Regions from separate parts of the Micromonospora sp. NPDC049240 genome, predicted to be linked through region 3. Evidence: riboswitches for the same ligand, from Rfam matches in the RefSeq annotation. Region 3 holds a riboswitch; each other region holds the start of a gene.
The links. A riboswitch is a leader RNA that binds a small molecule or an ion and turns the genes downstream of it on or off. The one in region 3 is predicted to bind S-adenosylmethionine.
Positions count from the first base shown of each region.

Region 1: another riboswitch for S-adenosylmethionine. It lies ahead of thrC (threonine synthase); the one in region 3 lies ahead of AB0B02_RS06375 (ABC transporter substrate-binding protein).
Region 2: another riboswitch for S-adenosylmethionine. It lies ahead of AB0B02_RS13185 (aminotransferase class V-fold PLP-dependent enzyme); the one in region 3 lies ahead of AB0B02_RS06375 (ABC transporter substrate-binding protein).

Region 1 is NZ_JBEZCX010000007.1:261,104-264,580, forward strand. Features, by position in the region: gene AB0B02_RS13095 (winged helix-turn-helix domain-containing protein) at 20-259, shown strand; gene AB0B02_RS13100 (DUF4232 domain-containing protein) at 272-901, opposite strand; SAM riboswitch class I at 1,111-1,244, shown strand; gene thrC (threonine synthase) at 1,258-2,547, shown strand; gene AB0B02_RS13110 (GNAT family N-acetyltransferase) at 2,968-3,477, shown strand, end outside.
Region 2 is NZ_JBEZCX010000007.1:281,344-284,820, reverse strand. Features, by position in the region: gene AB0B02_RS13200 (co-chaperone GroES) at 1-298, shown strand, start outside; gene AB0B02_RS13195 (hypothetical protein) at 378-545, shown strand; gene AB0B02_RS13190 (PrsW family intramembrane metalloprotease) at 603-2,051, opposite strand; SAM riboswitch class IV at 2,075-2,196, shown strand; gene AB0B02_RS13185 (aminotransferase class V-fold PLP-dependent enzyme) at 2,241-3,477, shown strand, end outside.
Region 3 is NZ_JBEZCX010000003.1:234,493-237,969, reverse strand. Features, by position in the region: gene AB0B02_RS06385 (amino acid ABC transporter ATP-binding protein) at 1-401, opposite strand, end outside; gene AB0B02_RS06380 (amino acid ABC transporter permease) at 398-1,177, opposite strand; gene AB0B02_RS06375 (ABC transporter substrate-binding protein) at 1,208-2,071, opposite strand; SAM riboswitch class IV at 2,315-2,425, opposite strand; gene AB0B02_RS06370 (PadR family transcriptional regulator) at 2,544-3,107, shown strand; gene AB0B02_RS06365 (acyl-CoA dehydrogenase family protein) at 3,104-3,477, shown strand, end outside.

The sequences.
Region 1 (3,477 bases), on a different contig from region 3:
CTAGCTGGGAGTTGCCCGCATGTCCACACCGCGCCGGTTCGAACCGCACTACCGCAGGATCATCGCCGACATCAGGCGGCGCATCGCCGATGGCGAGTGGCCACCCGGACACAAGCTGCCCTCCACCAAGGAGTTGGCTGACCTGTATGAGGTGGGCAGTCAGTCGACCGTGCGGCAGGCCATCACGATCCTGATCGAGACCGGAGAGTTGTACGGCCACCAGGGTCTGGGTGTGTTCGTGCCGGACGCTGCCGAATGACGGGCTGACCGGCTACAGCGGATTGTCCGGCGTCACGGCCGAGGAGGGCGGGGCGCTCGGCGTGACCGGTTCCGTGGTCGGGTCGGCGTCGCGGCGCTTCCAGGCGCTGACCCCGAGCCGGCCGGTGTTGCCGAGGTCGATCGTCCCGTCCATCGCCACCGCGTACGCCGGCCTGCCGGCCACCGGCGCGACGTCGAGCTGAGCGCCCTCGGTGGCCACCACGGTCGGATCGGTGACCGTGTTGCGCCAGAGCAGCGCGGCACCGGCCCGTTCGCCGGGGCGCAGCACGAGCCCTGTGGGTGGGGCGTCGAAGCCGGAGGTGATCCCCGTCGCGCCCGGGATGATCCTGACCTTGACCGGGTCCCCGTCGGCGTCCCGCAGGCTGACCGCCGGGTAGCCGCGCAGCGCGTACGGCTGGGTTCCGCAGTTGACCAGGTCCAGGCCCATGGCCCGCAACCCCATCGCGGCGCTCACGCCCAGCTCGGTGATCCGGATGCCCTCCGGGGGGCAGGCCACCGAGGGGGACGGCGTGACCTCGTCCGGCGGCTCGGGCAGCGGGTCGACCGGCGCCGGCTTCGCGGTGCAGGCCGCCAGCAGCACGACTCCGGCGAGCCCGCCGACAAGGCCGGACGAACGTCGCATCCAGCGATCATGCCACCCGTGCGCCCGCCCTGCGGCCCGCCGCCCCGGCGATCATGAGGTTGACGGCGGACACCGTCCGATTTGTCGCCGTCAACCTCATGATCGACCGAGGTCAGGGGCGGGAGGCGGGGGCGGTGGGGCGGCCCACTGCGTGGGACCCGGGGTGGCGGGGCCGTTGGCGGCGCATAGACTCGACGGCACAACTGCATACCTCATCCAGAGGGGCTGAGGGATACGGCCCGACGACGCCCCGGCAACCACCCGCACGCTCGACGCCGAGCGCCCTGCGGGCAGGTGCCAATTCCGTCCCCGCCGCACCCGGCGATGCGGGGAAAGATGAGAGGAATTTCCTCGACATGACGTCGACGCTCTCCGCCGTCCCCGGCATCGACACCTCCCGCAGCCCGGCCCGCGCCCTGGTCTGTCGCGCCTGTTCCGCGCGCTACCCGCTGGCCGCCCAGCACGCCTGCTACGAGTGTTTCGGCCCGCTGGAGGTCGACTACGACACCGCCGCCCTGGCCGCCGTCACCCGGGAGCAGATCGAGGCCGGCCCGAACAGCATCTGGCGGTACGCCGCCCTGCTCCCGGCCGGTCAGGACCCGGCCACCCGGGTCACCCTCGACCCGGGGCTGACCCCGCTGGTCGCCGCCGGCCACCTCGCCGCCGAGCTGGGCATCACCGCGCCGCTGTGGGTGAAGGACGACAGTGCCAACCCCACCCACTCGTTCAAGGACCGGGTGGTGTCGGTGGCGCTGACCGCCGCCCGGGCGCTCGGCTTCACCCGCTACGCCTGCGCGTCCACCGGCAACCTGGCCAACTCGGTCGCCGCGCACGCGGCCCGTGCCGGGGTGCCGTCGGTGGTCTTCATCCCCAGCGACCTGGAGCAGGGCAAGGTGGTCACCACCGCCGTCTACGGCGGTGACCTGGTCGCCATCGACGGCTCGTACGACGACGTGAACCGGCTCTGCGGCGAGCTGGTGGAGACCGACGAGTTCGAGGACACCGCGTTCGTCAACGTGAACGTGCGGCCCTTCTACGCCGAGGGCTCCAAGACGCTCGGCTACGAGGTGGCCGAGCAGCTCGGCTGGCGTATCCCGGCCCAGGTGGTGATCCCGATGGCCAGTGGCGAGCTGCTCACCAAGATCGACAAGGCGTTCGCCGAGCTGGTGGAGATCGGCCTGGTCGAGGCGCCGGCCGGCGGCTGGAAGGTGTTCGGCGCGCAGTCCGCCGGCTGCAACCCGATCGCCACCGCGCTGCACGACGACCGCGACACCATCGTCCCGGTCAAGCCGACCGGCATCGCCAAGTCGCTCAACATCGGCGACCCGGCCGCCGGCGTCTACGCGCTGGAGGCGGTCCGCCGCACCGGCGGCTGGATGGAGTACGCCGACGACGACGAGATCCGCGCCGGGATCACGCTGCTGGCGCGTACCACCGGCGTGTTCGCCGAGACGGCGGGCGGCGTGACGGTGGCGGTGCTGCGCAAGCTGGTGGAGTCGGGCCGGCTGGACCCGACCGCGGAGACGGTGATCTTCAACACCGGCGAGGGCCTCAAGACGCTTGACGCGGTGGCCGCCGCCTCCGGCCCCACGCACCGCATCAAGCCCAGCCTCCGCGCCGCCCGCGACGCCGGCCTCCTGGGCTGACCCCACCCACCACCCCACCCCGCCCCACCCCCGCCCCGCGAGGTTGATCAAGGAGTTTGCGTCGGCCTGGAGTGCTGCCCCCGACGCAAACTCCTTGGTCAACTCGCGAGCCGGGCGGGCGGAGGGCCGGCGGAGGGCCGGCGGGGTGGGTGGGGGTGGGCTCGCCCGGGAGAGGGATCGCGGGCGACCAGCGGTGACGGGGGATGTGCGGCGCGTGTCGGAAAACTGTCACCGCAGGACTTGACGGCAGGAACCGGACGGCGCAAGATGCTCGGTGCGGGAGGGCATTCGCCGGAGACTTTTCAAAGTTTTGCGACCCAACGCCGGAGGCGTTGTGCGAACGTCCCTCCCGACCAACGTAGGACAGGGCCAGCGGAAAACCGCTGGCCCTGTCGCTTTTTCCCGGGCAGGCTCGCCGCCATGGGCCTGACCGTCACCCCGCTGGACGCGGCCGACCTGCCGACGCTCGACGCGGCGTACCGGATCGCGGAAGCGGCCGGCGCCGTCGACGAGCCGGACCTGCCGCCGACCTGCCGACGGCGGTTCGAGGCGCTGCTCCGGCACCCGATGCCCGGCATCGACGGGCGGTGGCTCGTCGCCCGCCTCGACGGCGAGCCGGTCGGCTGGCTCCGGCTGCACCTGCACACGCTGGAGAACACCGAGAACGCCAGCGTCGAGCTGGTGGTCGACCCGGCCCACCGGCGTCGCGGGATCGGGCGCGCGCTGCACGAGCACGGCGTACGGCTGTTCCGGGAGCGCGGCGGCAAGCGGCTGGTCGGCTCCACCGCCGCCGCGCTGCCCGGCGAGGAGGACCGGGAGTTCCCGGGCGCCGCGTTCGCCGCCGCGATGGGCGCGAGGGCGGCCAACGCCGACGTCCGCCGCCGGCTCGACGTGACCGCGCTCGACCGGACCCGGCTGGCCGCGCTGCAC
Region 2 (3,477 bases), on a different contig from region 3:
CGATCGCGTGCTGGTGCGTACCGAGGGTGGTGAGGGGGAACGCCGCTCCACCGCCGGCATCGTGATCCCGGCGACCGCGGCGGTCGGCAAGCGGCTCGCCTGGGCCACGGCGGTAGGCGTGGGGCCACACGTGCGCTCGATCGTGTCCGGGGACCGGGTGCTCTTCGACCCGGACGACCGCTCCGAGGTCGAGCTGCACGGCCGGGCGTACGTGCTGCTGCGCGAGCGCGACGTGCACGCGGTGGCGGCGGAACGGGTGGAGGAGAGCGCGACCGGCTCCACCGGGCTCTACCTCTAGTTCCAGCCCTCCCCCGGCGCCGTTTGCGGCGCTGCCCGGCGGGAAGCCCAGGCACCTCAGTGCGCCCTGGGGAGGGACCATGCCGATCGTGATCAAGAGGATTCTCGCCTGGGGGTTCCTCGCGTTCCTGATCTACTTCATGGCGTTCCGGCCGGACGGCGCGGCGCAGCTGTTCCGGGGGATCGGGGCCGCGCTGATGGCCATCGCCCAGGGGCTCGGCGACTTCCTCACCGGCCTGATGGCCTGACCCCGCCCGGGCCGGCGCGCGCAAGGCGGCTCAGCCGCGCGCGACAGCGGGCCGGGCTCAGCCGTGCGGGTGCCAGGCGTGCGGGCCGTAGCCAGGGGGCGGGGGCGGCGGGGCCAGCACCACCGGGATCGGCACCACCGGCTCGTCCGGCGCCTCGACGGTCCGCCGGGAACCGTCCGGGAACCGCAGGTGGTAGCGCTGCCCGTCCCAGACCCCGACCGGCGCCTGCGGATCACGACCGACGAAGAACGACCGGTACGCGGCGATCGCCTCCAGCAGCTCCCGTTCCTCCCGTGCCGTCCGGTCCCGCTCGGCGGGCTTGCGGTCCAGCCCCCGGCGCATCCCGTCGCGCAGCAGCGCCAGCCGGGTCGCGGCGAACTGGTAGCCGCGCATCGCCTTCACGCCGCCGTCGCCGGCCACCCGCCGGGCCCAGGTGCGGGCCGCGTGCCGCCGGCCCAGGCTGCCCAGCGCCGCCACCTCGGGCGGGGTGAGCCAACCGGCCCGGACGTAGTCGGGCAGCGTGCGCTCGGTGAGCCGGCCCTCCCAGGCCCGCAGCCAGACGGCCAGCCCCACCATGCCGAAGAAGATGGGCACCATGACGCCGAGGTAGCCGTAGAGCACGATCACCTGCTGCCCGGTGGCCTGGGCCAGTGACGGCAGCAGGTTCCAGGTGCCGTGCAGCATCATGGCCAGCAGCAGGCCGGCGAGCGGGGCGAGGATCCGCACCCGCCGGTCGGCGGTCCGGGCGGCGACGCCCAGCCCGACGCCGGTCATCGAGGTGAACAGCGGGTGGGCGAAGCCGAAGAGCAGGATCCGCACGATGAAGATCGCGATCACCTGCTGCGCGCCGGTGGCCGGGCCGTACTCCTCCACGCCGGTGCGGTAGCCGTATCCGCCCAGGTAGAGGATGTTCTCGACCATGGCGAAGCCGACCGCGGACAGCCCGCAGTAGACCAGCCCGTCGGTGATCCCGGAGAACTCCCGGCGCCGGAAGATCAGCAGCAGGATCGGGCCGGCCGCCTTGGTCAGCTCCTCGATGAACGGCGCGACGAGCACGGCGGTCAGCGCGGCGGGCAGCCCGCGGTCCTCGAACAGTCGCGCGCCGGTCTCGTTGACCAGCAGCGAGATGGCGGTGGAGACGAACGCGCCCCAGGCGAAGCAGAAGATCAGGTATTTCAGCGGCTCGGGTTCGTAACGGTCGAGCCAGAGGAAGCAGGACACCAGCACCGGCACCGGCAGGATCGCCGCGATCACGCCGACCAGCAGCGCCTCCGCGCCCAGGCTCTCGCCCAGCGTGAAGACCATGAACAGCGCGCCGGCCGCGATCAGCAGCACCACCGCGGCCAGCGCCAGGAAGCGCCGCCAGCCGAGCCGGCGCAGCGGCATGCGCGGCGTCGACGCCCCGGGTGGCGGGACGGCGGGCGCGGGCGGCGGCGGTGCTCCGCCGGGCGGGGTGACGGCCATGCGGTCAGCGTAGCCACCCGCGCCCCACTGGTCCGGCCGCATCGTGACGGCTATGCTGCCGGGCAGGTCACGAGCGCCAGCGTCAAGCCCCGGCTTGCTGGCCGGCAACCCTCGTCGAGTTCGCGGTGGGGTGCCCCGGGTGATGACCGGGCCCAGCGCCGCGTCGCGTGCTGGGCAAGCGCGGACCCCGTCCCGGCACCCCGGGGTCCCCTGTGACCCGGAGGCTCCGCCATGACCGTCACCCTCGTACCCGCCCTCCCCACGCTGCCCGTTCCGGTCCGGCCGGACCCGCTCGGCGTGCTCGGCGTACCGGGAGAGATCAACCTGGACCACGCCGCCAGCGCGCCGTGCGCGCGGGCCGCGGCCGACGCGGTGGCCGAGCTGCTGCCCTGGTACGCGAGCGTGCACCGCGGCGCGGGCGCGATGTCCCGGCGTTGCACGCTTGCCTACGAGCGGGCCCGGCAGACCGTGGCGGACTTCGTCGGCGCGCGCCCCACCGACCACGTGATCTTCACCCGGAACACCACGGACGCGGTGAACCTGCTGGCCCGGGCGCTGCCGGCCGGCACCACGGTGGTCACGTTCGGCGGGGAGCACCACGCGAACCTGCTCCCCTGGCCGCGCGGCACGGTCCGGCTGCCGGTGCCGGACAGCCCGGCCGGCGCGGTCCGGTCGCTGAGCCTGGCGCTGGCCGAGCTGGCCCGTGACGCCCGGCCCGGCCGGCCGGTGCTGGTCGCGGTGACCGGCGCCAGCAACGTCACCGGCGAGTGCTGGCCGGTCGCCGAGCTGGCCCGGGTGGCCCACCGGTACGGCGCGCGCGTCCTGGTGGACGCCGCGCAGCTCGCCCCGCACGCCCCGGTCGACGTGGCCACGCTGGACGTGGACTACCTGGCGCTCTCCGGCCACAAGCTGTACGCCCCGTTCGGCGCCGGCGTGCTGGTCGGGCGCGCGGACTGGCTGGACGCCGCCGCGCCGTACCTGGCCGGCGGCGGGGCCACGGGTCACGTCGGCGCGGCCACCCACGAGGTACGGTGGGTGACCGGCCCGGCCCGGCACGAGGGCGGCACCCCGAACCTGCTCGGCGCGGTGGCGCTGGCGGCGGTCTGCGCGGCGTTCACGGCGGCGGACCGCACCACGCTGCACGCCCGGGAGCAGGCGCTGCTGTCCCGGCTGCGGTCCGGCCTGGCCGCGCTGCCGGACGTGGTGGAGCTGCGCACGTTCGGCCCGGACGCGCCCAGGGTGGGCATCGTCAGCTTCGTGGTCGCCGGGCGGGACTCCGCCGAGGTGGCCGCGCACCTGGCGGCCCGGCACCGGATCGGCGTGCGGGACGGCCTGTTCTGCGCCCACCCACTGACCCGCCGCCTGCTGACCGAGGCCGCCGCCCGCTCGGCCCGCACCGACCTGCCGTCCACCGCGCTGCGGGCGAGTCTCGGCCTGGGCACCACCGCCCACGAGATCGACACCCTCC
Region 3 (3,477 bases):
GCGAGCCCGACCAGGTCGAGTTGGGCGCGGGCCACCGCCTCCGCCTCGTCCCGGTCGAGCTTCTTCAGCTTCCGCAGCGCGAGCGTGACGTTGCGCAGCACGCTCAGGTGCGGGAAGAGGTTGAACTGCTGGAACACCATGCCGACGCGTTGCCGCAGCGCGTCCGGGTCGTCGCGCAGCACGCTGCGCCCGTCCAACAGCACGTCGCCCCGGTCCGGCTCGATCAGCCGGTTGATCGTGCGCAGCAGCGTGGACTTTCCGGAGCCGGACGGTCCGATCACGCAGGCGGTGCCGCCCCGGGCCACGTCCAGGTCCGCGCCGCGCAGTACCCGGTGCGCGCCGAACGCCAGGTGCACGTCGCGGACGGCGAGGCTGACCGAGGTGACGGTGCTGGTGCTCATCGCGGGTCCCTTCCGGTCGGGGTGACGCCGGCCGGCGTCAGGTCGGTGTCGGGCTCGGACGGCGGGGTGGCCGGGCGGCCCTGGCGCAGCCGCCGGTCCAGCCAGTTGACCGCGTGCGTCAGCGGCACGGTCAGCAGCAGGTAGCAGAGGCCGGCCAGCAGCAGCGCGGACTGGTTGCCGGTGTTCGCCGCGTAGTCCTGGCCGATCCGGAACAGCTCCCGCTGGCTGGCCAGCAGGCCGAGGAAGTAGACCAGGCTGGAGTCCTTGATCAACGCGATGAGCTGGTTGACCCAGGCGGGCAGCACCCGGCGTACGCCCTGCGGGATGATCACCAGTCGCATCGACTCGGCCCAGGAGAAGCCGAGCGCCCGGGCGCCCTCCAACTGGGCGGCCTCCACGCTCAGGATGCCGGCCCGGAAGATCTCGCCGAGGTAGGCGGCGGCGATGAGCGACAGCGCCAGCACGCCCAGCGGGTAGGGGTTCGGGCCCCAGACCTCCATGCCCAGCGGCGCCAGGCCGACGCCGATGAGCAGGATGGTGGCCGCGGCCGGCAGGCCGCGGAACACGTCGGTGTAGACCCGGGCCGGCCACCGCAACCAGCGGGTACGCGAGATGCCGGCGACCGCCAGCAGCATGCCCAGCACCGAGCCGAGCAGGGCGGCGGAGGCGGCCAGGATCAGCGTGTTCGGCAGCCCGACGGTCAGCATCTCGGGCAGCGCCTCGCGCATCGACCCCCAGTCGAAGAACGTCTCCCAGAGGGTGCTCAGTGGATCCATGTCCGCTCCGTCCGTCCCGCTCGTGCCCGGTTACCGGTTCGCAGAGGCCGCCGACGGCGACGGCACGGCGACCGATCCGCTGCCGGGGGTGAAGTCGGCCGGGATCGGCCGGCCCGGGTAGTACCGCGCCTGGAGGCGGCTCCAGGTGCCGTCGGCGATCACCTGGTCGAGGCCCTTGTCCAGCGCCTCGCGCAGCCTGTCGTTGCCCTTCGCCACCGCGTACGCCGTCGGCGCGGGGCTGAGCTGCTTCGCCGCGACCTTGATCTTGCCGGTGCTGTCGGCCGCGGACTTGTCGCCGATCTCGGCCGGGGCGATCCAGGCGTCGGCGGTGCCGGCCTTGAGCTGGTTGACCGCGCCGTTGTAGTCGGGCACCCGCACCGGGTTCAGCTTCTCCCTCGTGGCGAAGTCGTCCTGCACGGTGCCCTGGACCACCACCACGCGCTTGCCGGCGAGCTGGTCGAAGCCGGTGATCGCGGAGCCGGCCGGCACGTCCAGGCCGAAGTAGCCGAAGTCGTAGCCGTTGCCGAAGTCGACGGTCTTCTTCCGCGCCTCGGTGACCGTGATCGAGGAGCTGCCCACGTCGAACTTGCGGTTGTTGACCTGGGCGAGCAGCGCGGAGAAGTCGGTGCCGACGAACTCCACCCGCAGACCGACCTTCCCGGCGACGGCCCGCAGCAGGTCGTTGTCGAAGCCGGTGAACTCGCCGTCCTTGAGGAAGACGTTCGGCGGGGCGTCGGTGAGCGTGCCGGCCCGGATCACACCGGGTTGCAGCAGGCCGTACGGGTTGTCGGCCGCGTCGTCGGCCGACCCGCCGCAGGCGGTCAGCGCGGTGGCGGCGAGCACGGCGGCGGTGCCGAGCGCGGCCACGCGGGTCAGGGCGGTACGGATACGCACGATGTCTCTCCAGAGTGGACGGACACGCGGGACGCGTGCCGGTACCGGCGCCGCCGGGCACGGCGAAGCCGGAAGGGTGGATCGGGGAAGGGTGGAGCGGTCGCTCAGCGCACGTCGCGACAGCGGTCGCTGCACACCCGCATCAGGTCGACGTGGCGACGCGTGACCAGCATGAGGCGGGTCGGAACGAGGGGTGGTGCGAACATCGGGTCTCCCTGGCCGGTTGGTGCTGACCTGGGTGCCAGGCCACGCTTGCGCCGGCTGCGGCCGGCGCCTGGTCCTCACCCGGAGCACCCCACCGTGGCGGAGGGTTGCCGGCCAGCGAGCCGGGGCTTGACGCTGGCGCTCATGACCTCCCGAAAGGCTAGCAGCACCGGTGCGCCGGTCGTCCAGCCGTTATGACCACCCTCACGGCCGTGCCTTACCGGGCGGGGTCTTGCTATGCAACAAAGTGCATAGCAAGATGACCGGCATGTCGCTGGAGCACGCCATCCTCGTCTCGCTGCTGGAGCAACCCGCCTCCGGCTACGAGCTGGCCCGTCGCTTCGACCGCTCGATCGGGCGCTTCTGGACCGCCACGCACCAGCAGATCTACCGGGTCCTCAAGCAGCTCGCCGAGGACGACCGGATCACCGGTGAGGAGATCGGTCAGGAGAGCCTGCCGGACAAGAAGCTCTGGTCGGTCACCCCGACCGGCCGGGCCGCGCTTGTCGGCTGGCTGCACGCCCCGGTGCGCCCGGAGGCGGTCCGGCACGAACTGGCGGTCAAGATCCGGGGCGCCGCGTTCGACGACGCGGCCGGGCGCGCGCTCCTGGTCGCCGAGGTCGAGCGCTATCGCGCCGACCACCAGACCGTCCTCGCCGGCTACCTGGCCGGCGAGCGCCGCGACTTCGGCTCCGCCGCACCCGACGCCCGGGCGGCGTTGCAGCACGTGGTGCTGCGCGGCGGCATCGCGTACGAGCGGATGGTGCTGGCATGGCTGGACGACGTCCTGGCCACCCTCCGCGACCTCGACCCGGAAAGGCCCCCCGCGTGAGCGACCCGCTGCTGTTCCACCCGCACCACTACGACCCCGCCGACCTCGACGAGACCTCGCGGCGGCTGCTGCGCGGCACCATCGACTGGTTCGAGACCCGGGGCAAGCGCGCCCTGGTCGACAGCTACCACGCCCGCGAGTGGTACGCCGACTTCCTCGACTTCGCCGCCCGGGAACGCCTCTTCGCCACGTTCCTCACCCCGTCCGCCGACGGCGGCGACGACGCCGACAAGCGCTGGGACACCGCCCGCAACGCCGCGCTCAGCGAGATCCTCGGCTTCTACGGGCTCGGCTACTGGTACACCTGGCAGGTCACCGTGCTCGGCCTCGGGCCGGTGTGGCAGAGCGGCAACGCCGCCGCCCGGGCCCG